DNA from 4 places in the Comamonas sp. CMM03 genome. Region 4 is predicted to be linked to each of the others. Evidence: riboswitches for the same ligand, from Rfam matches in the RefSeq annotation. Region 4 holds a riboswitch; each other region holds the start of a gene.

The links. A riboswitch is a leader RNA that binds a small molecule or an ion and turns the genes downstream of it on or off. The one in region 4 is predicted to bind cobalamin.
Region 1: another riboswitch for cobalamin. It lies ahead of KW830_RS00315 (TonB-dependent receptor domain-containing protein); the one in region 4 lies ahead of KW830_RS01670 (TonB-dependent receptor).
Region 2: another riboswitch for cobalamin. It lies ahead of KW830_RS16140 (TonB-dependent receptor domain-containing protein); the one in region 4 lies ahead of KW830_RS01670 (TonB-dependent receptor).
Region 3: another riboswitch for cobalamin. It lies ahead of KW830_RS03825 (ABC transporter substrate-binding protein); the one in region 4 lies ahead of KW830_RS01670 (TonB-dependent receptor).

The regions. Positions count from the first base shown of each region.
Region 1 covers NZ_JAHUXB010000001.1:66,737-74,052, reverse strand. The annotation lists gene KW830_RS00320 (cobyrinate a,c-diamide synthase) at 1-839, opposite strand, end outside; gene KW830_RS00315 (TonB-dependent receptor domain-containing protein) at 865-2,739, opposite strand; cobalamin riboswitch at 2,806-3,046, opposite strand; gene KW830_RS00310 (hypothetical protein) at 3,173-3,388, shown strand; gene KW830_RS00305 (cell division protein ZapA) at 3,385-3,861, shown strand; gene KW830_RS00300 (EAL domain-containing protein) at 4,161-6,614, opposite strand; gene KW830_RS00295 (HD-GYP domain-containing protein) at 6,611-7,316, opposite strand, start outside.
Region 2 covers NZ_JAHUXB010000004.1:495,530-502,845, forward strand. The annotation lists gene KW830_RS21475 (methyl-accepting chemotaxis protein) at 1-141, shown strand, start outside; gene KW830_RS16125 (bacteriohemerythrin) at 145-660, shown strand; gene KW830_RS16130 (VOC family protein) at 797-1,231, opposite strand; gene KW830_RS16135 (ABC transporter permease) at 1,425-4,103, opposite strand; cobalamin riboswitch at 4,257-4,485, shown strand; gene KW830_RS16140 (TonB-dependent receptor domain-containing protein) at 4,560-6,452, shown strand; gene KW830_RS16145 (ABC transporter ATP-binding protein) at 6,491-7,195, opposite strand; gene miaA (tRNA (adenosine(37)-N6)-dimethylallyltransferase MiaA) at 7,234-7,316, opposite strand, start outside.
Region 3 covers NZ_JAHUXB010000001.1:845,519-852,834, forward strand. The annotation lists gene KW830_RS03815 (ABC transporter ATP-binding protein) at 1-437, opposite strand, end outside; gene KW830_RS03820 (iron ABC transporter permease) at 434-1,522, opposite strand; gene KW830_RS03825 (ABC transporter substrate-binding protein) at 1,610-2,617, opposite strand; cobalamin riboswitch at 2,751-2,978, opposite strand; gene KW830_RS03830 (GNAT family N-acetyltransferase) at 3,038-3,622, shown strand; cobalamin riboswitch at 3,620-3,840, shown strand; gene cobW (cobalamin biosynthesis protein CobW) at 4,293-5,375, shown strand; gene cobN (cobaltochelatase subunit CobN) at 5,375-7,316, shown strand, end outside.
Region 4 covers NZ_JAHUXB010000001.1:354,825-362,140, reverse strand. The annotation lists gene KW830_RS01675 (ABC transporter substrate-binding protein) at 1-455, opposite strand, end outside; gene KW830_RS01670 (TonB-dependent receptor) at 467-2,752, opposite strand; cobalamin riboswitch at 2,880-3,135, opposite strand; gene zigA (zinc metallochaperone GTPase ZigA) at 3,310-4,500, opposite strand; gene KW830_RS01660 (tripartite tricarboxylate transporter substrate binding protein) at 4,788-5,762, opposite strand; gene KW830_RS01655 (mandelate racemase/muconate lactonizing enzyme family protein) at 5,797-6,921, opposite strand; gene KW830_RS01650 (LysR family transcriptional regulator) at 7,058-7,316, shown strand, end outside.

The sequences.
Region 1 (7,316 bases), 290 kb from region 4:
AGGTTGGCGGGGTAGATGAAGCTGAAGGCCGCATCGCTGGCCACGGCCACCGTGCGCCCCTGCAGCCAGGGCTGCAGCGCCTGCTGTCCGGCCGGCGGCTGGGCGGCAGCTGCGGCGGGGAATTCCACGCTCCAGCGTTGCCAGGCGGCCCAGTCCATCTGGCCCAGCGGGGTGTCGGCCAGCTGGTCGGCGGCGGCGTTCAGCCGCGCCATGGCATCGGGCAGCTCGTGCGCAGCCACCAGGCCTAGGTGACGCTCTGGCAACAGCTGTGCATCCCTGCCCTGGCCGATGCGCGCCAGCGCGCCCAGCCACAGATCGGGTTCGCGCAGGCTGGTTTGCAGCATCTGCGCATGCATGCCGGTGGCCACGCGGTTGGCCAGCACCCCGGCCCACGGCACCTCTGGTTGGTACTGCCGCATGCCCAGCACCAGGGCACCAAACGAGCCGGCCATCGCGCCCGCATCCACCACCAGCAGCACGGGCACGCCCAGTTGCTGGGCCAGATCCGCTGCGGTCGGGCTGCCGTCGAACAGGCCCATCACCCCTTCGATCAGGATGACGTCGGCCTCGCCGGCTGCGGCATGCAGGCGGGCCCGGACCTCGTCCATGCCCACCATCCAGCCGTCCAGGTTGTGCACCGGCGCACCGCTGGCCAGTTGGTGCCAGTAGGGGTCCAGAAAATCCGGGCCACACTTGAACACGCGCACCGTGCGCCCCTGGCGGGAGTGCCAGCGCGCCAGCGCGGCGGTCACGGTGGTCTTGCCCTGGCCCGAGGCCGGGGCCGCCACCAACACGGCCACGCAGCGGCGCGCAGCTTGGGCGGAAGTTTCAGTCAACATGCATGCTTTCCGGCGGCCCCGGCGGTCAGCGGGGCAGCCATTTCAGACCCACCCAGAAGGTGCGGCCCGGCGTGGCGTAATCCTGGGCCAAGGTATAGGCCCGGTCCATCAGGTTGTCGATGCGTGCGGTCAGGGTCAGGTCCCTGGCCACCTGCGTGGAGGCCGACAGGTTGAACAGGGTGTAGCCACCCAGGCTCATGACCTGCTCGTCCTTGGCGTTGTAGCGGCGGCTGGCCGCCTGCATTTCCCCACCCAGTGTCCACCCGTGCACGGCGGCATCCACTCCCAGGGTGGCAAACCGGCGCGAGCGGCGTTCCAGCAGCTTGCCGGTGGCCTCGTTCGTGGGGTTCTGGAAATCCACGGAGCCATACCATTTCAGCCGACCGGTGCGGTAGGCCCCGGTCAGGGTGATGCCCTGCAGCTGCGCACGCTCCACGTTCACATAGCAGGACGTCTTGCCGCAGCTGCCCAGGCCTTTTTCATAGGACACCAGGTTCTGCAGCTTGTTGCGGTACAGCGTCACTCCCAGGTGATTGCCCTGGTCGGCCCAGCGCAGACCGATTTCCTTGTTCAGGCTTTCCTCGGGGGCCAGTGCCGGATCGCCATAGTCAGAAAAGCGCTGATACAGGCTGGGCACGCGAAAGCCGGTCGAGGTGGAGGCGGTAGCGCGCCACTGGGGTGCAAACGCCCAGGCGTAGCCGATGCCGCCGGTGTTCTTGCGGCCGAAGTCGCTGTCCTCGTCGCTGCGGGCATTCAGCTGCACGCTGTGGGCACCGAATTTGGCGCCGTAGCCGATGGCCACGCCGGTCTGGTCGCGGTCCTTGTGGCTGGTGTTTTTCAGGCCGGTGTTCTCCAGCGTGTCTTCGCGCCGCTCCAGCGCCAGGCTCAAGGTGCCGGGGCCCAGCAGCCACTCGTTCTGCAGCAGCATGGTACGCAGCCGGGTTTCGGCTTCGTAGGTGCTGGTGCCCGAGGTCTCGTAGCGGTTGGTGGATTCGCTGACGGACAGGCGCGTGCGAAAGCGCTCCGTCCACTGGGCGGTCCAGCTCAGGCCATAGGCATCCAGCGCGCGCAGGCCGCGGTCGTCCTTGACCGACTTGCTGGCGTCATACCCGGCATTGGTGCGGCTGGTCAGGGCCGTCAGTTCCAGACGCTGGTCGGCATTCAGCTGCAGCCCCACGCGGGCGTTGGCCGATTTGCGCGTGTAGCCGTCACGGTCTTCGTTGTGCACGCCGCGGTTCTTGGAATCGAAGCCATGGCTTTCGGCATAGGACAGGCCCAGCGCGTAATCCACCATACCCTGGGCGCCGCTGATGCCGGCCTCGGCCTTGCGGCTGCCGTACTCGCCGGCCCCCACGCCCACAAAGGGCTGCACGCCGGCGGTTCCACGCTTGGTGAACACCTGCACCACGCCCGCCAGCGCGTCCGAGCCATAGACCGCGCCCGCCGGGCCGCGCAGCACTTCGATGCGCTCGATCAGGTCCACCGGCAGGGATTCCCACTGCGCTCCACCGGAGCCGTTCTGGACATCGACACGGATGCCGTCGATATAGACCGCCGTGTGCTGCTTGCTGGCGCCGCGCAGGTAGAGACCGGTTTCGGTGCCGGGGCCGCCGTTGCGGGTGATCTGCACGCCGGGCAGCTTGGCCATCACGTCTTCCAGCGACCGGCCGGCCTGCTGGTCCAGCTGGTCGCGGTCGATGACCGTCATGTCCGCAATCACATCCGACAGGCGCTGCTCGCTGCGCGTGGCGGCCACCACGGTCTCCTCCAGCGTGGCGCGTGCAGAGGGGCTCTCCTGGGCCTGGGCGGCTGCCGCCACAGCGCACAACACGGCCGCCGACACGGCAGACCACGGCAAGGCGGGCGCCACGGCACCGGCCTTCAAAACATTCGAGAACATGAGAAAAAACACCTAGTCGCCCGTACCAGCCTCCCCGCCAGTGATGGGCAAAACCATGCCCGCTCGAGCGGGCACACCAGTGTTGGCCGGTATCCGGGCTGGTCCTCCACACCATCGCCTTCCCAGACGCTTGTTCAAGGCATCCAGTGGCGGTATCAGATGGCGGGGGTGCATGGCATGCACCAGGGACTCACCGTTGCGGGGGCAGCGCAGGCTGGGCGGGTTCTGAAAAAACGAGGCCGTCCTGCTTCCCGTTGAACTGCTGCGCGTGAACCGCGCTGCGAGCACCAACAGCAGCGATTTTAGTTTCAGTCCTGCCGTTCGTAGAAAAACTGCTGTGCACCGGTGTTTTCCAACGTCATATGCAGGCTGATTCGGCCTTATTTCACCTGCTTACATTTAGGCACGCCTACAATTGCTACCCTCTATGTCTATGACCTCGCAGCCTTCCATGATCGAGCCGCTGGCAGAGCGTGTTGATCGCCTGCTGCTGCGCCACGCCGAGCTTCAGCGCACCAATGCCCTGCTGGCCGAGCAGGTGGCCGCGCTCACACAGGAGCGCGATTCCCTGCGCTCGCGCCTGCAGGCGGCCCGTGCACGGGTGGACGCACTGATTGAGCGCCTGCCCGCCAACCAAGAGGCACCATGAGCCAGATCGAAGCGCGCATCCTCCAGCAAGACTATGTGTTGACCTGCCCCGAGGGCCAGGAAGACATGCTGCTGGCCGCCGTGCAGCGGGTGGATGCGGACATGGAACGTATCCGCAACACCGGCAAGGTGCGCGCCCGCGAACGCGTGGGGGTGCTGGCCGCCGTGAATCTGGCGTTCGAGAGTGCATCGCTGTACACCCGCGTGCAGGAACTCGAGCAGGAGCTGGAGCTGACGCTGGAAAACGGCCTGGCACCTGCCGCCCTTGCGGCCGACGCACTGCCCGCAGCCCCGCTGGAAGACACCCCACGGGACGACACCCTGCAGCAAGCACTGCAGGCACAGGAAGAAGCCCAGGCATTGGCCGCGCAGTTGCAAGAGCTGCTGGCACTGCGCGAGCACGAATTGCAGCAGGCGCAGGCGCTGATCGAACGCCTGGAAGCCGCGCTGGAAGTCGACAGCAAGCTGCTGTAGAGGCCTTGCGGCAACGCCGAAACGGTGCTGCCGCGCAAATCCCCCTTTTCTCCATCCGGTCCACCACAAGCCGCCGGTCACGCGCTAAAATGAAGGCGTCTGCAAATCTGCCGTGCTTTATATTGCCTTGAACCAATGCTCCCTGAGCACGGGCTTGGTACATTGCCAGGCAAGCGTGATCGTCTCGCGTTAGACGAACCCAACGTCTGGTTGCCCTCGCCCACCTGAACCCCCGGTTCAGGATGACGGCGCGGTGGTTTTTGCAGACACCCCCACCCTCATCCCGGCGGCCAAGGCCGCTACATCGGCCGGTCTTCTCCCGGCACTCCGCCCCCCAGACTTCCTGCTTCCAGGCCTGCCGCCTGGGCGCGCAGCATGGCCTGGAAGGTAGCCGCCTCGACCCCCGGGGCACACAGAAACCCCTGGTAGAAGCCGCAACCCATGCGCATCAGCGTTTCACGCTGCGCGGCGGTCTCCACGCCCTCGGCGACGATCTCCACATCGAGCGCGCGCCCCAGGCCGATGACCGCCTCCACAATGGCCTTGTCGCTCATGTCCTGTGGCAGACCGCGCACAAAGGACTGGTCGACCTTGAGCTTGGAAATCGGCATGCGCTTGAGGTAGGCCAGGTTGGAATAGCCGGTACCGAAGTCGTCGATCACCAGCTGCACACCCAGGTCCGCCAGCTGTTCGATGCAGTGCACGATGACCGGCTCCTTCTGCAGCAGGGCCGACTCGGTGAGCTCCAGCTCCAGCCAGCATGCCGGCAGGCCATAGGCACTGAGCAGCGAGGCCACGCGCGCCGCATAGTCGGGTTGGTGCAGCTCCAGCGACGAGACGTTGACCGACACCTTCACGCCCAGGCCCTGCTTGACCCAGCGCATGGCTTCCTTGACCGCCTGCTCCAGCACCCAGGCGCCGAGCTTGACGATGTAGCCGGACTCCTCGGCCAGCGGAATGAACACCCCGGGCGAGACCACGCCCAGGCGTGCATCCGTCCAGCGCAGCAGCGCCTCGCAGCCGACAATGCTGCCGGTGTGCATTTCGACCTGGGGCTGGTAGACCACGCGCAAGGCGTCGCGGTCCAACGCCTGCCGCAGCGCATGCTCCATCTGCACCCGGCCCAGCAGCCCGTTGGACATGGCCGGCTCGTAAAAGCCGAAGCTGCCCTTGCCGCTGGCCTTGACCCGGTACATGGCGGTGTCGGCCTGCTTGATCAGCTCGTTGAGCGTGCGGCCGTGCTCGGGGTACTGGGCCATGCCGATGCTGCATTGCACCGAAAAGCCCAGGCCGTCCAGCACGAACGGCTCGCGCATCGCATCCTGGATGCGCCGGGCAATCCGCTCGGAATGCTGCTTCTGGCACGCGTGCAGGTAGAGAACGAATTCGTCTCCGCCCAGACGGCACAGCACATCCAGCGGCCGCAGACAGGACTGCAGGCGCTGCGCCACCAACTGCAGCACCCGGTCGCCGAACTGGTGGCCCAGGGAGTCGTTGATGATCTTGAAGCGGTCCAGATCCAGAAACAGGATGGCGAACTCGGCCTGCGTATCCTGGGTGATGGCCTGCTCCACATGTTGGCCCAGCATCAGGCGGTTGGGCAGGCCGGTCAGCGCATCGCTGAAGGCCAGCTGTTCGATCTTCTGCTGCGCCGCCTGCTGCTGGGTCAGGTCCCGGATGAAGCCCACGCTTTGCTGCACCTGCCCGCGCTCATCGCGCGAGACCACCCAGGACAGGCGCACGGCGCAATGGCTGCCGTCCACGCGCTGCAGTTGGCGGTTGCCTTCCCAGTGGCCGACCTCTTTCCACGCCTGCGCCACCGCGTCCAGCCATTCCGGCTCGGTCTGCGCAAACAGCGCGCTGGCCTGCGCACCGGGGGACAGGGCCGCACCCAGCATACCGTCGCAGGCCGGATTGGTCTGGAGGACGGCACCCTGCGCATCGGCAATGAAGATGGCGTCCAGGCTGCTCTCGAACACCTGCGCGGCCACCCGCAGGCCGCTTTGGACTTCCATCTCCCTGGAGATGTCGCGGAACGAAAAAATACGCCCCACGGCCATGCCGTGGCGCAGCAGCGGGACCGAGCGGCGTTCCACCACGCGCCGGTCCGCCAGATTCAGGATATCGGCCGTGTGCACCAGGGGGTCCTGGCCCAGTGCCTGCAGCTGCTGGTCGTACTGTGCAGGCGACAGCACCTGGTCCCGCATCCAGGCCATGATGGCCGCATCATTGCGCTGCAGCAGCAGCGCAGCCGGCATGACCCAGATATCGGCCAGCTTCTGGTTGAAGGCGCGGATGGCGCCATCGGCCGAACACACCAGCACACCATCGGCGGCCGAGTCCAGGGTGGCGCGCAGCTCGGCCAGCAGGCTCTCCAGCTCGCGCTCGTTGTGCTCCTGCTCGCTGCGGTCCAGCAAGGTCCACAGCAGCCAGTTCCCGCCCTCGGGGTCTTCGACTTCACGGATGCGCTGCTCCACCGGGATGGCCCGGCCGCTGGCATGCAGCACCTGGGTGTGGGTCACCTGCCCCCAGCTGACTTCCGCGACATCGTTCCAGCGGTACAGGTCCTGCGGCGCCGCCGCCAGATCGCGCACGTGGAAGCCTTGCAGGCGCGAGCCCGTCAGGCCCACCAGACGCTGCGCCGCCGAATTGGAATACGCCACGGTCAGGCTGTGGGGATCCACCAGCCACACCGCCTCGGTCATCCACTCAAACGCCTGGCACCATGCCTGCAAATGGGTGGACTGGCTCATGCCTCCCCTCCCACAGCAGACATCAGCGGCACGGCACGCTCGAAGAAGTAGCAGACGCGCTGGCGCGGCGACAGATAGTCCAGCACCTCGCGCGGCAGCTGCGCAGGGCGCAGGCTGCGCTTGATGACCACGCCGCGCAGCTCCGACAGCTCCACGGGCTCGGCCTTGGCCCGGTCTACATCCGGGTTGTAGAGCAGCACAGCTGGTTTCAGCGGCTGGTCGCTGCGCACGGAGGCCACCAGGCCATACCGTTCATCGCTCAGCTGCACCACCGAGCCCGGAGGGTAGACCCCCATCACGCGCACAAAGAGTTCGACCAGCTCGCGCGTGAAGCCGCCGCGGCGGCGCCCGAACAGGTCCGACAGCGCTTCGTGCGGGGTCAGGGCCACCGCATGCGCCAGCGGATTGCACAGCTTGTCGTAGCAGTTGGTCAGCGCCAGGATCTGGCCTTCGATGGACAGGTCTTCTTCCACCAGGTGCAGCGGAAAGCCCGTGCCGTCCGTCGCCTCGTGGTGCTGTGCAATCGCCGTCAGGGCGGCGGGCGACAGGCCCATGCGCTGGCCATAGGCCACGGAAGCACCCACATGGTCTTCGTACGCGGCTTTCTGCTCCGGCGTGAAGCTGGGCAGCAATTCGGTGCAGCGGGGATCGATGTCTCTTTTGCCCACATCGTGCAGCAAGGCCGCCAGACCCAGGTCCATC
Region 2 (7,316 bases), on a different contig from region 4:
GCTGCCGCCGCCCAGTCGCTGGAAGGCCAGGCCCAGGCCCTGGTGCAGGCCATCAGCGTGTTCAAGGCCGATGCCGTGCTGGTGCAGCGCAGCGCGCCCGCGCTGGGCATGCGCCCGGTGGTGCCGGCGCTGGAGGCCTGAGCGATGGCGTATTTCGAGTGGGCCGATGACATGGTGATCGATGGCGGCCCCATCGATGCAGACCACCGCCTGCTGGTGGATCTGGTCAATGAACTGCACACCGCCACCCGCGAAGGCCAGGGCCGGGCGGTGGTGGCGTCCATCCTGCACCGCGTCATCACCAGCACCCAGGACCATTTGCGCAATGAAGAGAACCTGATGGCGCAGATGGGCTTCCCCGATCTGGAGAACCACAAGGTCGGGCACAACCATTTCATGGACCAGCTGTGGGACCTGGAAAAAAAACTGCAGGCCGGCAGCATCACCGTGGCGGCGCAGCTGTCTGCCGTGCTGCGGGACTGGCTTTCGCTGCACATCCGCCGCAACGACAAGGAATTGCTGCGCTTCCAGCGCCGCAAGGCGCGCGAACAGGCCCGTGCGGCAGCGGGCACCAAGGCCCCGTTGCTGGCACCGGCCAAGCCGTCGCAGGCGGCAGCCGCCCCCGGCGTGGCGCTCGCGAAGCCGGTGACCAAGGTCTAGGGCGCACCCAGTCCACCTGGCCCCCAGGCCTGGCGGCGGCCTACCTCCGCCCTATCGCCACCCACCCCAGGCGCCTGCGCAGCCATGCCAGGCGCCTTTTGCATGCCGCGGTGTCACCCGGTGGGCAAAGGCTTGCCTAGGTGGCGCCGCAGCCTGCCTGTTCCTGCACCACGATCACCATCCAGGGCACGCCGAAACGGTCTTTCAGCATGCCGAAGGACGGGGAGAAAAACGTCGGCCCCAGCGGCATGGTGACCTCTCCCTGGGCGGACAGCGCATCAAAGTGCTTGCGCGCCTCGGCGGCATCGGTGCAGTTCAAGGTCAGGCTGAAGCCGGTAAAGAGGCGGATGCCGGGGCTGGGGTCGTCGCTGGCCATGATCAGGGTCTCGCCCACCTGCAGGCTGGCGTGCATCACCATGTCGGGCCGTGCGGGTGTGCATTCGGGCGGCGGCGGCTCCGGGCTTTCGCTGTAGCGCATCAGCGCCTGGATGGTCGCCCCAATCGCATCGCGGTAAAAGTTCAGGGCCTCTTCGCAGCGGCCCTGGAACAGAAGATAGGTCTGGACTTGCATGCATGCCTCCGGTGGTTAGACAGCGGTTGTACGGCAGCGGCGCCAATGCAGGTATGACAGAACGTAGCCGGGCCGACCAATGGCCAGGGCCGCATGGCGGGCACGTCGGGAAGGGCGGGAATGGCGGGAATGGCGGGTGGCACGCGGTGGCACGCGGTGGCAGTGTGCCGCCGCCGCAGGCGCCATGCCGCCATTACCAGTCTTCCTTCACCGCCAGCACCGCGTCCTCTCCGGTGGCCTGGCGGCCGGCCCACCAGGCCGTCAGCGTGCCGGCCAGCACCACGGCACAGGCCAGGGCCAGCAGGCGCCCGGCGGGCAGGCGCAGCTCCATGGTCCAATGAAAGCTTTGTGGGTTGACCACGTGCACCAGGATGGCGGCCACGCCCAGGCCCAGCAAGGTGCCGGCCAGTGCGCCCATGGCCGTCCAGGCCGCGCCCTCGCCGGCGACCACCGTGAGGATCTGCCGGCGCGTCAGCCCCAGGTGGGTCAGCAGCCCAAACTCCTTGCGCCGTGCCAGCACCTGGGCGCTGAAGCTCGCAGCAATGCCGAACAGCCCGATGCCGATTGCCACCGCCTGCAGCCAGTAGGTAACGGCGAAGCTGCGGTCAAAAATCTCCAGCGAGCGCTGGCGCAGCGCGGCGCTGCTGGTGAGTTCCAGCGGCGGTGCCTGTCCGCCGGACAGTCGGGCCAGCGCGGCTTCGATGCGCGGCTGCAGTGTGGCCTGACCCTCGCCCGCAGCAGGCCACAGCGACAGCTCGGACATGCGGGCATCGCCCGTCAGCCGCTGGTAGTCGCCCCAGTCCATGGCCACCGCGCCGAACTGGCGGATGTAGTCGCGCCAGATGCCGGCAATGAAAAAGCGCGTTTCCGCTGCGCCGGCCGTGGGGACGGTGGCCGGGTCGTCTGCCCCGGCAGCACTGCCGTCGGCCAGCCCGGTGCTGAACGCACGGTCCAGCAGCGGCCAGGGCTGGCCGGCCTGCACGCCATACAGCGTGGCCACGGCCTCGCTCACGTAGACGGCAACCATGCTGTCCGGAACGGGCTGTGCAGGCGCGGCCCCCACCCACGGCAGCTGCTGGGCCTGCGGGCCGTGCAGCGGGCGCAGCAGCAGGCTGATGGCCGGGCGCTGCGGGTCCAGCCACAGGCTGGTGGCCCGCATCGGCTGGGCGCGTTCCACCCCGGGCAGGTCGCGCACGGCTTGCAGCAGCGCGGGCGGCAGCAGTGCCGCATCGGATTTGGACGAGCCGCCGGCCGCACGCAGGTACAGCGGTGAGGGCAGCACGGCGTCCAGCCAGTCCAGCATGCTGCCGCGAAAGCTGGTGACCATCACCGTCAGCGCCACGGCCAGGCTCAGGCTGGCCACCACGCCGCCCACGGCCACGCTGGCGCTGGCCCGCATGCGGCGGGCACGTTCCAGCGCCAGCATGGACAGCGGCTGCCGCAGCGCGCCCGGCCACAGCTGCTGCAGGCCGCCCAGCACGCGATCCAGCAGCCAGGGCAGCAGTGCCATGCCGCCCAGCAGCATCAGCCCTACGGCCACATAGGCGGCCAGGGGAATGCCCCCAATAGGCGGCACGCTGGCCAGCAGCGCACTGGCGGCCACCAGGGCCAGGCCGGTCCAGGCGCGCGCAGGCGTCTGGCCCACGGCGCCCAGCCCCTTGAGCGTGGCGGCGGGCGGCAGCGCCCGCGCGGTGCGTGCCGGCCACCAGGCGCCGGCCACGGTGGCGGCCAGGCCCAGGGCAAAGAAGGTGGCGGCGGCCGGTGCGCTCCACAGCAGTGGGGGCTGGCCGCCGGCAAAGTAGCCGCCGCCCAGGTCCCCTCCCAGCATGCGCAGGGCCAGCCAGGCCAGTCCGGTGCCCAGCGCAATGCCGGCCGCGCTGCCGACCATGCCCAGCAGGGCGGCTTCCCACAGCACCAGGCGCATGCGCTGCGCGGGCGTGAGCCCCAGCACGGCCAGCAGCGCCAGTTGCGGTGCGCGCCGCGCCACGCTCAGCGCCAGCACGGAAAACACCAGAAACGCCCCGGTGAACAGCGCCACCAGAGCCAGCACGGTCAGGTTGACGCGGTAGGCGCGTGACATCTCGGCCGCACGCTGCTGCTCACCGCCCGGCTGCTGCACCAGCACCTGGGCCGGCCAGCCGGGCAGGGCACGCAGCGCAGCGGTGAAGGCACTGCGGTCGGTGCCGCTGCGCAGCAGCACATCCACACGCTGGATCTGGCCGTCCTGGCCCAGCAGGTCCTGGGCGGCGCCAATGTCCATTACTGCCAGCGGGGCACCGCCGGCTGCCACCGTGCCGGCCACGCGCAGCGTCACGGCATGGGTGTGCACGCGCACCGGCAGCAGGGCGCCGGGGGCGCTGGCTTCGTCCAGGCCCAGGGCCTGCAGTGCCGCCGGGTTCAAAAACACCGCGTCGGGTGCGAACAGCCGCAACCGGTCCTGGCCGGCAAACAGCCGGGGCTGCAGCGCAGGGGCCAGCGGGGCCGACTGCAGCGCGTCGCCGCCCAACAGGCGCAGCGACAGCGGTTCCGGTGGCGCGTGCGGGGCCTGGCCGGACGCAGCGGTTGTGGCGGGCGGGTTGTCGATCTGCACCGTGCCTTCGATCCACGGCGCGGCATGCTGCACCTCGGGCCGCAGCGCGATCAGCGGGTAAATGCTCTGGGGCAGGCTGGAGCGCATGCCACGGAATTCCAGATCCGGCTGGCCGTTGACGCTGCGCACCGCGCGGGAAAACTCATCCAGCGCCGACTGGTTGATCACATGCACCGCAAAACCCAGGGCCACGCCCAGCGCAATGGCCAGCAGGGCGGTCAGGCTGCGCCAGGGCTGGCGCCGGTACTCCTGCAGCGAAAAACTGGCCAGCAGGCGCGGCAGCGGAGAAGCGGTGAGAGAGGGTGAGGCGGGCACGGAGGTTCCAGGGCAAAACAGCGGTGTGCACCGCCGCCAGGGCGGGTGGGCACGCCAGCGCGGCCCACGGTTCCATGGGCAGGGCATTCGCCATCCTACAAGCCCCGTGTCAGCCTGCTGCCTACAATGCGGGGTTTTGGTGCTTGCAGCGCTGTTCTGGCGCTGCGGTTAAACGGGAAACATGGACGCCGGCGCCCGCGCTGGCACAGCATGTACTGCCCCCGCAACAGTGAGCGCACAGGTCCCGCAGGACCCGCTTGCCATCTCTTGCCACTGGAGCCATGCGCTCTGGGAAGGCTTGGCAAGCCGTGCGCCAGTCTGGATACCGGCCAAAACAGGTCCAGCATCCGCTGGCGTGCCGCTGTGCATGCAGACCCGGGTTGCTGGTTGTGTGAAGCACGGGCGGGGACGCCGGTGCCAACCATGTGTGCATCCATGCGAAATTTCCAACCATTCCCAGCGGAAGGCCAGCGCGCTTCCGTGCGTTTTCCTCTGGCGGCCGTGGCCCTGGCCGCGGCCTGCCTGGCCCAGCATGCCGCTGCGCAGAGCGTGCCCCTGTCCACCACGGTGGTGACCGCCACCCGCTCTGAAACGCCGCTGGACGAAACCCTGGCCGATGTGCGCGTGATCACCGAAGAGCAGATCAGCAATTCGGCAGGCCGCTCGCTGGCCGAAGTGCTGCAGCGCTTTGCCGGCGTACAGATGTCCAGCAGCGGTGGTCGTGGCAACCTGCAAAGTGTGTCGATTCGCGGCAGCAAACAGGTAATTTTGCTGGTGGACGGGGTGCGTTTTGGGTCTGCTACCGCCGGGGATCCTTCGCTGGCAAGCCTGCCTCTGGAGCAAATTGAGCGCATCGAGGTGGTGCACGGCCCGGCATCGGCCCTGTATGGCAGTGATGCCATTGGCGGGGTGATCCAGATTTTTACCAAACAGGGAAAAGGGTTGACGCAAGCTTTTGTGCCCCATGCGCAGCTGACCTGGGGCAGTGGTGGCTACAAGGATGCCAGTGGCGGCTTTGCAGGTGCACAGCAGGGCTGGAACTACAGCCTGCATGTAGCGCGTGTGGTGGACCCCGGCTTTTCTTCCACCAACGAAAAGAGCGCGTACTACCACCGGGACGCAGACAAGTTTGACCAGACTTCGCTGACAGCTTCACTCGGATATGCCTTCAATGACGCCTGGCGTCTCGATGCCAATTTGATGCAGGCGGATGGCTATGCCGAATCGGACAATGGCAGCACCACGCATTCGTGGCTGGATTCGAACGCGGGAACCCGTTCACTCAAGCTCTCGGGCACTTTGAGCGAGGCCTGGAAAACCCAGCTGAGCGTGTCCCGCTCCATGGACAAGCAGTGGAACCGTGACCGCAGCATCGCTACGGGCATGTTGGTCAGTTCAACCTTCAATACCGCCCAGGATGAGTACAAGTGGGGCAACGAAATCAAAACACCGATTGGTTTGGTTGTTGCCGGGCTGGAGAGGTTGGAACAAAGCATTGTGTCGACCACGAAGTTCGACCGCTCCGAACGTAGCACCAATGCTGCCTATGCAGGCCTGAATGGCAGCCACAGTGCGCATTCCTGGCAAGCCAATCTGCGCCGCGATGACAACTCTCAGTTTGGTAGTTACAACACCTGGGGTATTGGTTATGGCTATCAGGTGCTACCCACTTTGCGAGCTTACGCATCGCGTGGAAAGAGCATCAATGCACCTACATTCAACCAGCTGTACTACCCTGCAGACCCTGTGTGGGGTGGGGGAGGGAATCCCAACCTTCAGCCAGAGGAAGGGCAGAACACGGAAGTGGGCCTGAATTGGGACCTTGCAGGTCACGAATTCAAGTTGGCACACTTTGACAACAAAGTGCGTAACTTGATCGTTTGGGGCAGCACGGTGGAGAATGTGGACCGGGCCCGCATGAAGGGGTGGTCGCTGGGCTATCAAAAGTCTGTCGATACTTGGCGTTTTGCGGCAACCTACGAACACCTGGATGCGCGCGATAACGAAGGCGAACGCATCACACGGCGCCTACCTGAAGCACAGGCCACTTTGTCTGTGAACAAGACGCTCGGGGCGTGGAAATTGGGTGCCAATGCGCTGTACGTAGGCAAGCGCACGGATGCTGTCTATGGCGTTGGTACGGTTGACTTGAAGAGCTATACCACCGTGGACCTGCACGCCGAATACCAGTTTGCCAAGGACTGGGCGGTGCAGGCCCGTGTGGCCAACCTGACCGACAAGGTCTATGAAACCGCCTACGGCTACAACCAGCGTGGCCGTGCCGGCTTTGTCACCTTGAAGTGGACGCCGCGTTGAAGCTGCGCCGCTAGCACGGCCCCGCGGTCCGGCGCTGTTCAGGCCGCCGCAATGCCCCGGGCCGTCAGCCGCAGCACCCGGTCAGCGCGGGCTGCCGCGTCCGGGGAGTGGGTGACCAGCACCAGGCTGGCGCCGGCTTCGCGGGTCTGGGCCACGAGCAGGTCCATGGTGCGGGCGGCCGTGTCCGGGTCCAGGTTGCCGGTGGGCTCGTCGGCCAGCAGCAAGGCCGGGCGGTGCACCAGGGCGCGGGCAATGGCCACGCGCTGCAGCTGGCCGCCGCTGAGTTGCTGGGGCAGGCGCTGCCCCATCTCGCCCAGGCCCACGGCTTCCAGCATGGCCTGCACGCGGGCGTCCTGTTCGGCCGGGGTGCCACGCGCCAGCAGCATCAGCGGCAGGGCCACGTTCTGCGCCACGCTCAGATGCGGCAGCACGTGAAAGGCCTGGAACACAAAACCCACATGGGCGCGGCGCCAGACGGCCAGACCGGCTTCATCCAGGCGGCCGATGTCCTGTCCCTGGTGCAGCACCTGGCCCTGGTCCCAGCGGTCCAGCCCGGCCAGGCAGTTGAGCAGCGTGGACTTGCCCACGCCCGAATCGCCGACGATGGCGACAAACTCGCCCGCCGCCACCTCCAGGTTCACCTGCTCGAACACCGTGGCCGCATCGGCCCCTGTGCCATAGCGTTTGGCCAGATCCACGACCTGAACGTTGGCGGGCGGTGTGCTGGCAGATGGCAAGGACATGGTGAATACGGTCAACGGCGGGAGACGGGAGCAGCGGCTTACTTGGGCAGGCTGGCCTGCACCACACCCCAGGCAGCTTGCACCAGCTGCACGATGGCGTCGGGGGCCTGGCAGTCAATGG
Region 3 (7,316 bases), 490 kb from region 4:
TGCAGGCCGACGGCGTGCAGTGCCTGGTGCACGATGTCCCGGTCCCGCGCCGAAAGCGGCTGCAGGGCCGACAGCCAGGGGGTGCGCCCCAGCTCCACGGCGTCCCAGACGGTGATGGCATCCTGCGTGTGTGCGCTTTGCGCCACCAGGGCCAGCTGGCGGGCAATGCTGCGGCGTGGCAGGCGGTGCAGTGCCTGGTCCCCCAGCAGCACGTCACCGGTTTGCGGGCGCAGCACGCCGGACAGCAGGCGCAGCAGGCTGGACTTGCCCGAGCCGTTGGGGCCGATCAGGCCCAGCATTTCTCCGCTGTGCACCTGCAGCGAGACGTTCTGCACGATGGGCGTGCCCTGTACCTGCCAGCCGAGCTGGCGTGCCTGCAGTGCCACCGCAGGCGGTGTGGAGGGCGTGGATGCCATGAACATGAAGGGGGCGTTCATGCCCGGCGCCCCTGGGCCTTGAGCAGGATGAGCGCAAACACCGGGGCGCCCACCAGGGCGGTAATGACACCGATGGGCAGGACCTGGCCGGCGATCAGCGTGCGCGAGACGACATCGGCCGCAATGAGAAACACCGCGCCAATCAGTGCACTGGCGGGAATCAGGCGACGGTGGCGGACGCCAACCATCAGCCGCGCGGCATGGGGGATCACCAGCCCGACAAAGCCGATGGCGCCGACGATGGAGACCATCACCGCTGTCATCAGCGCGGCCGCCAGCAGCAAGGTCAGCTGCACCCGGCGCACCGGAATGCCCAGTGCGGCGGCGGATTCGCTGCCGAAGGTGAATGCGTCCAGCGAGCGGGCATGCAGCAGGCACAGGAGGGTGCCGATACCGGCGACCGTGGCGGTCAGCAGCGTATCCGGCCAGCGCACGCCGCTGAGGCTGCCCAGCAGCCAGAACATGATGCCGCGCGCCTGTTCGGCACTGCCGGACTTGGTGATGACCAGCGAGGTCAGGGCGTTGAAGAGCTGTGATCCGGCAATGCCGGCCAGCACGATCTGCCCGCTGTTGCGCAGTCCGCCATTGCCGGCGGCGTGGGCCAGCAGGGCGACCAGGGCAAAGGCGCACACCGCGCCGAAGAAGGCGCCCGTGGTCATCGAGATGGCGCCGGCGCCCAGGCCGGCCACGGTGACCAGCACCGCCCCGGTGGAGGCGCCTGCCGAGATGCCCAGCAGATACGGCTCTGCCAGCGCATTGCGCAGCAGCGACTGCAGGATCACGCCGGAGATGGCCAGGCCCGCGCCGCAGCTGGCGGCTACCAGTGCCCGCGGCAGCCGGTAGTTCCAGACGATGCCCTGGGTGATGGGGTCGACGGCGGACAGCGGCTGGCCCAGCAACTGGTGGGCCAGCACCTGAAAGACGGTGTGCGCGGAGATGTCGGTCTCGCCGATGGCGATGCCCAGCACGACGGCGATCAGCAGCAGGGCGGCGGCCGCAGCCGCTACCCAGGCCGTGCGCAGACGCCGCCGGCCGCCAGCGGTGCCGGCGGCGTCTGCGCGAGGGAGTGCAGTCTCTGCTTGCATGGAAATAGGCAAGGCTGCCGTGCAGGGCGGCACGGCAGGGGAGCTTTCTTCTTGCTGCTCTTGTGGTGCTTGTTGCGCTTGCTGTTCTTACTTGGCCGCGCCTTGCAGGCGGAGCACGGCCTCGGCAATCTGCTCCATGCCGTCGACCTGGCGGATCGAGCCTTGCAGGGCATCCGCATCGACAATGACGATGCGCTGGTTCTTGACGGCATCCATGTGCTGGGTGACCGGGTCCTTCTTCAGGAATTCCAGCTTCTTTTGGTAGTCATCGGCAGGGAAGCGGCGGCGGTCCATGCGGGCAATGATCAGAATGGACGGGTTGGCCTTGGCAATGGTTTCCCAGCCTACGGTGGGCCATTCTTCGGTGGAGCCGACGACATTGCGCAGGCCCATGGACTGCATCATGTAACCGGCCACACCGTTCTTGCCGGCCATGTACGGGTCGGCCGCCAGATCGGAGCTGGAGAACCACAGCGCCGCCGACAGGTCTTGCAGCTTGGATGCCTTGACCTTGGCGATGGCCTGGGCCTGGCGGGTGCCGAGGTCCTTGACCAGGCTGTCACCGCGCGCCTGCACATCAAAGATCTGGGCCAGCTGGTGAATGCTCTTGTAGAGGGACTTCACGTCGTAGCCGGCCGTGCGTGTGCCGTCCGACCCCACCAGGTTGTTCTTGCCCTCGCAGTCGGTGGGCATGGCGTAAGTGGCGATGCGCAGGTCGTGGAATTGCTCGCGGGTGCCGACCACGCCGTCCTTGCCGATCATCCATTCGAACTGGGACACGACCAGTGCCGGGCGCTTGCCGATCACCGACTCGAAGCTGGGAATGTTGTCGGACAGACGCGGCGCCTTGTCGTTGACGGCCTTGAACTGCGGCAGCACCGGGTTGAACCACAGCGCCGTGCCGGCCACCTTGTCGCCCAGGCCCAGCGCATACAGCATCTCGGTGCCGCCCTGGCCGATGGTGACGGCCGAAGCAGGGGCCTTGTCGAAAGTGACGGTGTGGCCGCAGTTCTGCACCTGCAAGGGATAGTCCGTGGCGTGGGCGGTGAAGGTGGTGGCCAGCAGGGCGGTGCAGGCAAGGCTTCGGATCAGCATCAGGCTCGTCTTTCCAGGTTGGGCAGGGACCACTGGAAGACAAGGCACAACCCACGCTGTGCGTGCGGGCCGCAGCGGCGCCGGAACGACAGAGTCACGAGAAATGGCTCACTTCCCGGACACCCCGCCGGCAATGAATGGTTGGTGCTTTGGCAGGTCTCCTGACTGGCAGATCAGCGCCTCGCGGCCACCTTCCCAAACTGGCGTTCAGTGGTGTGTCGGTCGCGGGCTCATTGCCTACAGTTGCGGGGGCAGTTCCATTTGGCAGGCAGCGCCAGGGGCGCGGTCTGCACTGGATTCCCTCATGCGGCCAGCGTATGCCGGCGCATGTCCTTGCGGAACCAAAGTTCGGTTAATGTAGCTGATTTTGTAGCGGCAGCCCCCACGGCAGCCTGTGCGCATGGCGGTTTCGAGGCTGGCATGACCCTGTCTTTGTCCCTGTCCCATCTGATTTCCATCCAGCCGGTCGAGCGCCTGCAGGAGGTGGACGGTTTTCTGCGCGATGCACGCGTGCAGATGTTCGGTGCGCGCGTGTCTGCCCAGGACACGCCGGCGGATCTGCTGCATTTCGAGCAGGTGTACGGGGGCGGCGGCGGGCAGATGTGGGCGGCCCACGATGCGCAGCGGGGTGTGGTGGGCAGCATTGCCTACCGCCCGTACGACGGCCGGTTTGCGCAACTGGACTTCGGGCCGCTGGCCGTGGTGGAAGTGGTGCGCCTGTTTGTGGCGCCAGTGTGGCGGCGACAGGGCCTGGCGCAGGCCTTGTGGGCCACGCTGCAGGCCCACGCCCGGGCCCACGGGGTGGAGGTGCTGTACCTGCACACCCACCCGTTTTTGCCGGGGCGCTGGAGTTCTGGCAAGGCAAGGGGTTTGCGGTGCTGCAGCGCGAGGCCGACCCGGTCTGGCAGACCATCCACATGCAGTGCCTGCTGCCGCCTGTGCTGCCCACTGCAGCGTCCACTTAGCTGTCCCCGTTGCGCGAAGGGTGTGCTGCCGCTCCTATAATTTGCGCTTTGAACAGGAGCTCTGCATGGCGCATGCCCATGCCGGGTGAAACGGGAAGTCCGGTGACCTTCGCCTTCGGGTGGGAAGCATTCCGGCGCAGCCCCCGCTGCTGTAAGCCTGACCGCCACACGTTGATGCCACTGGGTACGTTACCTGGGAAGGCCGTGTGTGCGGTATGACGGCGAGCCAGAATACCGACCTGTTCGATTGCAGTGGTATGCCACGGGGTGTGGGCTGTTTGCTGACTGGCCCTTTCCACCGCTTTGGCGGTGCGACCCAGGCCTGTCGCACGCATCGCTTCCCCTCCGCATGCTTTTTGTCGCGTGGCGGCTCGGGGAGAGCATGGTTCAACCGTTCACACATCGGCATGCCCGGCGCATGCCTGTCCCAACGTCCGTGCAGGGCGTGCGCATGGCTGCGCGCTGCACTGCGGATGTCTCCATGGCACGGCCTGCCGGGCAGGACCGGCGCATGCACCCCCTGACCTGTGGCCCGCAGCGGTTGTTCGGCCGAGGCCGTGAGCGCCATGGCGGCCAGCCGGTCGCGGGCCCTGCCGCTGCACTGCCCTCACATCGCCCACGCCGCGCACACTGCGCCGGCACCCCCTTCACTGGCAGCGGGCGCTGAGGCCGCAGCTTTCTTTTTCTTCGGAGCACAGGAGTTTCTGACCATGAGTACGCACCACAAGATCCCCGCCACCATCGTTACCGGCTTTCTGGGCAGCGGAAAGACCACGCTGCTGCGCCACATTCTGCAGAACGCCAATGGCCGGCGCATTGCGGTGATCGTCAACGAGTTCGGCGAACTGGGGATCGACGGCGAGATCCTGCGTGGCTGCGGCATCGGCTGTGAAGACGAAACCAATCCGCAAAGCGGTCAGCTCTACGAGCTGGCCAACGGCTGCATGTGCTGCACCGTGCAGGAAGAGTTCTACCCGGTCATGCGCCAGCTGATTGCGCGGCGCGACGATATCGACCACATCCTGATCGAAACCAGTGGCCTGGCCCTGCCCAAGCCCTTGGTGCAGGCATTCAACTGGCCCGAAATCAAGAACGCCTGCACGGTGGACGCCGTGATCACGGTGGTGGATGTGCCGGCGACGGCCGCCGGCCAGTTTGCGGCCAACCCCGCGGCCGTGGATGCCCAGCGCAAGCAGGATCCGAATCTGGACCATGAATCCCCGCTGCACGAGCTGTTTGAAGACCAGCTGATCTCCGCCGACCTGGTGGTGCTGAGCAAGCTGGACCTTGCCAGCGCGCAGGACCGCGCCAAGGTGGAGGCCATCGTGCGGGAAGAGGTGCCGGCCCAGGTGAAGATCGTGGCGGCCGAGCATGGCCAGATCGATCTGGGGGTGGTGCTGGGCCTGTCCAGCGCCTCGGAAGAGAGCATCCATGAGCGGGTGGGCCACCACGAGCATGGCGAAGGCGAGGAACACCACCACGACGCGCACGACCACGATGCCTTCGATTCCGTGGTGATCGAGCTGCCCGAGGTGGATCGGGATGCCCTGCTGGCGTGCCTGGCCGACATCGTGGCCGAGAACACGGTCTACCGCGTCAAGGGCTTTGTGTCCCTGGAAGGCAAGCCCATGCGCCTGGTGGTGCATGGCGTGGGCAAGCGTTTTGACAGCTATTTCGACCGCCGCTGGCGCGACGACGAGGCGCGCAAGACCCATCTGGTCTTCATCGGCCACGATCTGGAAGAGGACCCCATCCGTGCCGCGCTGAATGGTCTGACCGCCGGAGCGCTCTGATGCATTTGCTTGCCGTCCAGCCCGGGGGCTTTGTCGATGACGAAGCCTTTGTCTCCAGCCTGGGCCAGTCGCCGGCCGATGTGGTGGTGCTCAGTGCAGCCGACACCACGCTGGCCTTGCTGGCCGAGGCCTATGCCCAGCTGCAGGCCAGCGCCGCGCAGCAGGGCCTGGGGCCGGGGAGGGACGGCGAGCGTCTGCCGACGGTGCGGCTGGCCAATCTGATGCATCTGCGCCAGCCGGCCTCGGTGGACCTGTACGTCGACGAGGTGCTGCAGCATGCCCGGGTGATTGTGGTCGACCACCTGGGCGGCGAGAGCTACTGGCCCTATGGCACGGAGCGCATCCGCGAGGTGTGCCGCCAGAACGGCATTGTGCTGGTGATGTTTTCCGGGGATACGACGGAAGACCTGAACCTGCTGCAAAAGAGCACGGCCTCCGTGGAGCAATGCCGCAGCATCTGGCGCTATCTGCGCGAAGGCGGGGTGGCCAATGCCCGCGAGATGTTCCGCTATCTGTGGCACAGCTTTCTGCAAGGGGCGCAGCCGGCGCTGGCGCCGCGCCCGCTGCCGTCCGCAGCGGTGTACCACCCCGCGCACGATGCGGCGACGGCCGCGCACTGGCTGGAGCCCGGGCCTTGGCAGTGGCAGGCCGGCGCGCCCGTGGTCATGGTGGTGTTCTACCGCGCCCACCTGCAGTCGGGCAATACGCAGGTGTTTCACCAGCTGTGCCAGCAACTGCTGGCGCAGGGCATGAACCCGCTGCCGCTGGCGCTGCTGTCGCTCAAGGATGCGACCAGCCTGGCCTTGCTGCACCAGCTGTGCGGTGCGCACCAGGTGTCGCTGATTCTGAACACCACGTCGTTTGCGCAGTCGTCGCTGGAAACGCCGGGCGACCATGCGCTGGCGGGCGATATCCCGGTGCTGCAGGTCATCATGTCCGGCAGCAACCAGCAAAGCTGGCTGGACGACGCCCACGGGCTGCAGCCGCGGGACATTGCCATGCACGTGGCCATGCCCGAGGTGGACGGGCGCATCATCACGCGGGCCATCAGTTTCAAAGGGCTGTCGCACCGCAGCGAGCTGACGCAGTCGGATGTGGTGCAGTACCAGGCCCATGCCGAGCGGCTGGATTTTGTGGTGGCGCTGGCGCAGCGTTGGTGCCGTTTGCGGCGCAAAGCCAATCCCGACAAGCGGCTGGCATTGATTCTGGCCAACTACCCCACGCAGGAAGGCCGGCTGGGTAATGGCGTGGGGCTGGATACGCCGGCTTCCGTCATCCACATCCTGCAGGCGCTGCAGCAGCAGGGCTATGTGCTGGACCAGATTCCCGCCGATGGCGATGCCCTGATGCAGCAGCTGCAGCAAGGCATCACCAACGATCCCGATTCCTGGGGTGTGCGGCCGGCGCAGCAGAGCCTGGATCTGGCCGGCTACCAGGCTTTCTTTGCCAGCTTGCCGGCGGAGAACCAGCAGGCCGTGGTGCAGCGCTGGGGCCCGCCCGCGTCCGACCCCATGCTGCGCCAGGGGCGCTTCATGGTGGCGGGCCTGCGTTGCGGCCAGGTGTTTGTGGGTATACAGCCGGCGCGTGGCTACCAGCTGGACCCCATGGCCAGCTACCACGACCCCGATCTGGTGCCGCCGCATTACTACCTGGCCTTCTACCACTGGCTGCGCAGCGCCTGGCAGGCAGATGCCATGGTGCATGTGGGCAAGCACGGCAACCTGGAATGGCTGCCGGGCAAGAGCGTGGCGCTGTCGCAGACCTGCTGGCCTGACCTGGCGTTCGGGCCCATGCCCCACCTGTACCCCTTCATCGTGAACGACCCGGGGGAGGGGGCGCAGGCCAAGCGCCGCGCGCAGGCAGTGATCGTGGACCACCTGATGCCGCCATTGACGCGGGCCGAGAGCTATGGCCCCACGCGCGACCTGGAGCGCATGGTGG
Region 4 (7,316 bases):
TGGGTGGCTGCCTGCCGCGCCGGGGTCACGATGACCAGATCCGGGCGCTGGGCCACCACGGCATCCACGGAAAATCCCAGCCGGCCGCCGACCTTGGGCAGGCCCAGCACCTCGGCCGGGTAGCGGGTGAAATCCTCGACACCGACGATGCGCTCCACCAGCCCCAGGGAGGCGACCAGTTCGGTGTTGGACGAAAAAATCGTGACGATGCGCCGGGGCGGCCGGGGCAACCAGACGGCGCGCCCCAGGGCATCCTTCAGGTGGATGCCCGAGGCCGCCTGCATGGCCTGCTCTGCAGCCCCCGCACCGGCCAGCACCGTGGGCATGGCAAGGCCGGGCAGCAAGGCGCCGCCCGCCGCCGCCACGCCCCAGCGGCGCAGCACGGCGCGCCGGGACAGTGCGTCCGGGAGTGCTTCCGTGCGTGCTTGCGGAAGGGGGCTGGCGGGCCTGTGCATGCAGCCTGGCCTCAGAAGTCGGCCTGCAGGCCGACCATCAGCTCGCGCCCGGGCATGGAGGTGCCGCAGCCGCCGTTCTGGAAGCGCGCATCCGCCAGGCAGGGCGAGCGGTCCTGCGCAATGAAGATGGGGCTGCGGTTCAGGTTGAAGACATTGTTCACCGCCGCAAACAGCTTCACGCTGCGGTTCACCCGGTAGTCGCCGCGCAGGTTCCACACCGTGAAGGCGCCCTTGCGGTGGATGTAGGTGCTGCTGGGTTCGCCCTGCGGCACCAGCAGGTTCTCTTCGGTGTCGTACCACATCGGTCCGCGCAGCAGCGCCGTGAGCTGCATGCTCCAGTCACCTGCATTGCGGTCCATGCCCTGGGCGTAGCGCATGCCGGCAGAGGCCTGGAAGCGGTACATGCGCTGCACGCGGTCGGTGTTGGCGGTGGCCGCCGCGCCCTTGTCGCGCATGTCGAAGTGGTAGTAGCCGCCCGCAAAGGCGCTGAGCGACTGGCCCGGCAGACCCAGGGCCAGCACCTGCTTGAGGTCGACGTTGGTGGTCAGCTCCAGGCCGCGCGCCACGACTTCTGCGGCGTTGTTGGCATAGTCCGAGGTGTTGGTGCTGGGGCCCCGGGACACGGTGGTGATGCGGTTGGAGATGACGTTCTGGAACAGCGCTGCATCCACCTTCCAGCCCGGCTGCGTGAAGGTGGTGCCCACTTCGATCTGGCGGCTGGTCTCGGGCTTCAGATTGGGGTTGCCGAAGGTGCGCCCGCCGCCCACGGCGGTGAAGTCGGCGGCCAGTTCGGTGGCGGTCGGCGCCCGGAAGCCGGTGGCGATGCCTGCGCGCAGGTTCCAGTCGTCGGTGGCCTTCCAGGTCGAACCCAGGGACCAGGTGTGCGTGTCGTACTTGCGCACATTGGACTGGGCAAACGCCAGGTTGGGCGTGGGATCGAACCGGGTCTCGCCCCAGGTCTTGCGCAGGCCGCCACGCAAGGTCAGGCGGTTGTCCAGCAGGGTGTGGGCGTCTTCCAGGTACAGCGCCTTGGTTTCTTCCGTCTGGTTGTTGTCGTACGGGGCCACCTGGCCCGCCGGGCCGCCGGGCATGGCCACGCGGAAGCGGTCCGAGCGCAGGTGGCTGCGTTCCCAGTCCACGCCCACCAGCAGGTCGTTGGCGGCAGACAGGCGAAAGCGCGGCTGCAGGCGGATGCCGGTGGCATCCAGCTTGCGGTCGTTGTAGTCGCGCGCCGTGCCCGGCACCGGGTTGGTGCCGCTCTTGATGACGGGGGACGCCCAGTTGAATTCGTCCTCGTCCACAAAGTGGTAGACCTGCGCCAGCCAGCTGACGGACTGGTCGGCCAGCGCACCGGTGTAGGTCAGGTCCAGCGAGCGGTTGTCGCGGTTGTCCTTGCTGTAGATGTTGGACCCGGATCCCCGGAAGCCGGCGTTGTAGATGCCGTCGGTGCGGGCCTGCAGCTCCACCCGGTTCAGGCTGTCGATCTGCAGCCCCAGGGCCGCCACCGCGCCGCGGCGCTTCCAGCCGGTGTTCTGCATGACGAAGCCGCCGTCGCCGGACTTGTAGTCATCGCGGGCGCTGGTGTTCAGGCCCACATACCAGTCCAGCATGCCGCTGGCGCCTGCCGTCTGGGCCTGGGTGCTCCAGCCGCCCCAGGAGCTGCCGGTCACCGTGACGCGGTTCAGCGGGCCGCTGGCACCAGTGCGCAGGATGATGTTGATCACCCCGCCCATGTTCTGGCTGCCGTAGACCACCGAGGCGGGGCCGCGCACGATTTCGATGCGATCCACATCCGTCAGGCTGAGCTTGGACAGATTGGCCGTGCCAGCGCGGCGGCCGTTGAGCAGCACCAGCACCTGGCCCTTGAAGTCGCGCCCCTGGCCGTCGGTGGCGGCGCCGCGCAGGTTCAGCGATGTCTGGGCTGCCGTCCATTCGCTGAGAAAGCCCACCGCATGTTCGGCCAGCAGGTCGGTGACCGAGCGGGCCGACGAGCGTTCGATCTCCTGGCGGTCAATGACCTGGGTGGTGGCGGCAATGCGGGCGCGGTCCTCGGGCCGGGCCGTGGCGGTGACGAAGACATCGCCCAGCGCCGCAGCCGGGATCGGGGCCGATGTCGATGCGGTGGCGGTGGCAGCAGTGGCGGCAGAAGCCGCGGTGTTGTCGGCCACGCCCTGGGCGTGGGCGCCCCACAGCGCGCAGCACAGCGCGGCGCCGGCGGTCACGGGCTTCAGGGCGGAAAGGGGAAAAGCGACAGGCCCGCAGAAGGGGCCCGGGGAAACACGGGAAGGGGTGCGCATGCGCGGCTCCAGATGGCCCTGCTCTCCCGCAAGGCCGATTCAAGAAAACATCCGCAGGCATGCATGCGCAGGCAGGACAGCTCGGCGCACGAACCCATCCAACCTGGACTGCGCGCTCACCCGCGGCGTCCAACAAAAGTGACAAGGCCGGTATCCGGGCTCGCGAAATGCCGACACTCCGGGACATCCGTCCTGGAACTTTCGGCCCACTCCACGCCTTCCCACGCAGTGCGCAGTGGCTTCAGGTCTTACCTGGGTGCAGAGGGTGATTCGCTTACCGTTGCGGGGGCAGCGCAGGCATTGCACTCCATGGAGCGCACCTGCTTCCCGTTTAACTCCAGTGGCCGTCAGGCCAATGCAGCACCTCGTAACAAGCATTGAAATGTATCTCAATGCAGCGAGGAATTATCGTTCAGGACACATGTCCGCAACGGACACAACACGCCGGACATATCCAGAATGCATGCCTTGGCAGCCGATGGAGCGCAGCGCTGCATAAAGGCTGCACAAAGGCGGCTCAATGGCTAAACCAGGGCTGCAGCCGGGCATGCACAGCGTCAGTCCCAGGCCGGGAACGGGTCATGAAAGCCGGTCCAGGCCTTGGGGGCCAGGGCCATTTCCTGGTCGGTCAGCAGGCAGGCATCCAGCCGCTGGCGCAGCGCGGCCTCGTCCATGCCGATGCCGATCAGCACCAGTTCCTGGCGGGCATCGCCCACGCGTTCGTCCCAGTGCTGGGTGATGGTGGCCAGCGCCTCGGGCTCGCGCGGCCACTGTTCCCGGGGCACGGCGGCCCACCAGCGCCCTGCCCTGCCATGGCGGCACACAGCCCCGGCCTGCGACCAGTTGCCCGCATAGAGGGGGCGGCTGGCCAGCCAGAAAAAGCCTTTGGAGCGTATGACCCCGGGCCATTCAGACCCCACCAGGGCGTGAAAGCGCCTGGGGTGGAACGGCCGGCGCGCGCGGTAGACAAAGCTGCCGATGCCGTATTCCTGGGTTTCCGGCGTGTGTTCGCCGCGCAGCTCTTTCAGCCAGCCCGGGGCCTTGGCCGCCTCGTCGAAGTTGAACAGCTTGGTGGACAGCACCGACGCCAGCGGCACCTTGCCGAAACTGGATTCCACGATGCGTGCACGCGGGTTCAGGGTCTTCAGGATGGCGATGAGCCGCTGGCGCTCTGCGTCGGTGATGAGGTCGGTCTTGTTGAGCACCAGCACATCGCAGAACTCGACCTGTTCGACCAGCAGGTCCACCACCTTGCGCTCGTCGCCTTCCCCCATTGACTCCCCGCGCCCCTGCAGGCTGTCCCGGGATTCGTAGTCCTTGAGGAAGTTGAAGCCGTCCACCACGGTGACCATGGTGTCCAGCACCGCAATGTCCGACAGGCAGGCGCCCGCCTCGTCGGTGAAGGTAAAGGTCTCGGCCACCGGCAGCGGCTCGGAGATGCCTGTGGACTCGATCACCAGGTAGTCAAAGCGCTTTTCCCGGGCCAGGCGGCGCACCTCCACCAGCAGGTCTTCGCGCAGGGTGCAGCAGATGCAGCCGTTGCTCATTTCGACCAGTTTTTCCTCGGTCCGGGACAGGTCGCTGCCGCCTTCGCGCACCAGCGCCGCGTCGATGTTGACCTCGGACATGTCGTTGACGATGACCGCCACGCGCAGGCCCTCGCGGTTGTGGAGGATGTGGTTGAGAAGCGTCGTCTTGCCTGCGCCCAGAAAGCCAGACAGGACGGTGACGGGGAGAAGCTTTGCCATCGCCGGTACCATGAACAAGATTTGATAATGATAACTCATTATCAAATATGAAGACAGAAAACAGCCGCAGCCGCGAACACGTCACCCCGCCCTGCTGTTGTTCAGCCACTTGCCGCACAGCGCCCTCCGGGCCCGCATGTCCCCGAAAGTGCTCGGCAGCGCAGTGCACCACCCGGCATAAAGCAAAGCCCCCGCTGTCCGAAAACAGCGGGGGCTTTGTATGTCAGCGCTACACGTAGCCGCCCGCCTACCCGCAACGGCCTGGGTGGCTGCGGCCCTACCCTGGTTCAGGCGTCCACCCGGATCCCGCGCGACTGGATGAGGTTGGCCCACTTGGCCCGCTCATCCCGCATGAAGGCCTCAAAGCGCTGCGGTGTTCCGCCGCCGTCCTCGGCCCCGAACTCTTCCAGCTTGCTCACCACATCCGGCATGGCCAGGATGCGGTTGACGTCGGCATTGATGCGAGCCACCACTTCCGCAGGCATTTTGGCGGGGCCGACCAGCCCGAACCAGATGCTGGCGTTGAAGCCGGGGTAGCCCTGTTCGGCCACGGTGGGCACATCCGGGAAGGCCTTCACGCGCTTGGTGCCGGTCTGCGCCAGCGCACGCACCTTGCCGCCCTTGATGAAGGGCGATGCGGTGGTCATGCCTTCGAACGCATAGTCGATCTGCCCGCCCAGCAAGTCCGTCATCACATTCGATGCGCCCTTGTAGGGGATGTGCAGGGCCGACACCCCGGCCGTCTGCTCGAACAGCGCCAGCGCCAGGTGCTGGGCCGATCCCGTTCCGGAGGAGCCGAAGCTGATTTCGCCGGACTTCTTCTTCAAGGCCGCCAGCAGCCCTGGCATGGAGGTGGACGACTTGGGGCTGGCCACCAGCACCTGCGGAGTCTGCCCCACCAGCGCAATCGCCGCAAAATCCCGCTCGGGCGAGAAGCCGAGCTTGGGGTTGAGCGCGGGGGCAATGCCCAGGGCGTTGATGTGGCCCATCATCAGCGTGTTCCCGTCGGCCGGGGCCTTGGCCACTTCGGCCGCCGCAATCAGGCCGGCCGCGCCGGGCTTGTTTTCCACGATGACGGGGATGCCCCACAGCGTGTTCAGCTTGTTGGCGATGATGCGCGCCAGGATATCGGTGCCGCCACCGGCCGAGAAACCGACCAGGATTTTGACCGGCCCCGCCGGGGGCTTGCCTTGGGCAAAGCCGGGCTGGGCACAGAGTGCGCCGGCTGCGGCGACCGTGGACAGAAATTGTCTGCGTTGCATGGTTTGTCTCCTTTTTTATATGAGCCGAGGGGTCTTACGCCACCTTGCTCCAGCGGCCGAACTTCGCCACCTGCGCCTCGTCGAAGTTGAAGCCAAGGCCGGGCGTCTGGTGCAGAACGACACGGCCCTTTTCCTGCGACAGCTGGCGGTCCAGCAGGCGGCGGAAGTTCAGGACCTGGTCATCCCAGAAGAATTCGACGTAGCGCGCGTTCGGCGTGGCGGCCACCAGCGGTGCGTGCACGTCGTGGAACCAGTGCGGGCACATCTGGATGCCGTAGCCGGCGGCCATGGCGGCAATGCGCTTCCACTCGGTAATGCCCCCGCACACCGCCGCATCGGTCTGCAGGATGGAGGCGGCCCCCATGTCCAGCAGGTGCTTGTGGTACCAGCGGCCATAGCCGATTTCCGCCGTGGCCACGGGGATGCGGGTGAGCTTGGCCAGGCGGGCGTGGCTTTCCACGTCGTCGGGGCTGAACGGCTCTTCGATGAAGTAGGGGTCGTACTGCTCCATGCGGCGCAGGTACTGCATGGCCTGCACGGTATCGACCCAGCCGTTGTTGCAATCCAGCATCAGCTCCACGTCGGGGCCAATGGCTTCGCGGGCGGCCTTCACGCGCGACTCTTCGCCCTGGGGCGACCAGCGACCGGTCTTCATCTTGACGGCCTGAAAGCCCAGCTCGACATAGCTGGCCATTTCCTCGCCCAGGTGCTCCGCCGTCTTGCCTTCCACGTAGTAGCCGCCGCTGGCGTAGGCGGCCACGGTGTCCAGCTCCACCGCGCCGAGGTATTTGTGCAGCGGCAGCTGGGCGGTGCGCGCGTTGAGGTCCCACAGGGCGATGTCCAGGGCGCTGAGCGCGCGCATCACCGTGCCCATGCGGCCTTGCAGCAGGGCTTCCTGGTACATCTCCTTCCACAGGCCTTCGACGGCCAGCGAGTCGCGGCCCAGCAGCACGGGGGCCAGCAGCTGCTCGACCGCCACGCGAAAGATTTCGCCTGCCGCGTTACCGACGTAGCAGAAGCCTATGCCTTCGACCCCATCGGTGCTGCGGATCTTGACCAGGCCGTAGTGGCGGTCCACCACGGTGCGGTTCGACAGGTAGGTGACTTTGTCCAGCGGCACGCGCGCGACGCAGACTTCGATGGATTGGATGGTGGGCATGCGGGCTCCTGAGGTGAGGTACGAAAAAAAGGAATGGCCTGAAGGAATGACCAAAAGGAATGGCCGCACTGTGCGCCGCATGGGGTCTACAAAAAAGATGGTGTTTGGTGGTTTAGATCACGCAAAATACGTTGTTATGGATTCGCGTTTTCTCCAGAGCTTCATTGCCGTCGTGGACTGCGGCTCGATGGCCGATGCCTCGCGCCGGCTGGACCTGCCCCCTACCACCGTGGCGCAGCAGATGCGTGCGCTGGAGGCCGATGTCGGCAGCGCACTGCTGACGCGGGTGGGCCGCACCGTGCGCCCCACCGTGGTGGGTGCGCGCATCGTGGACCAGGCCCGGGAGGTGCTGAAATCCGTGGAAAACCTGCGGTCCGTGGCCTCGGCCACCGAAC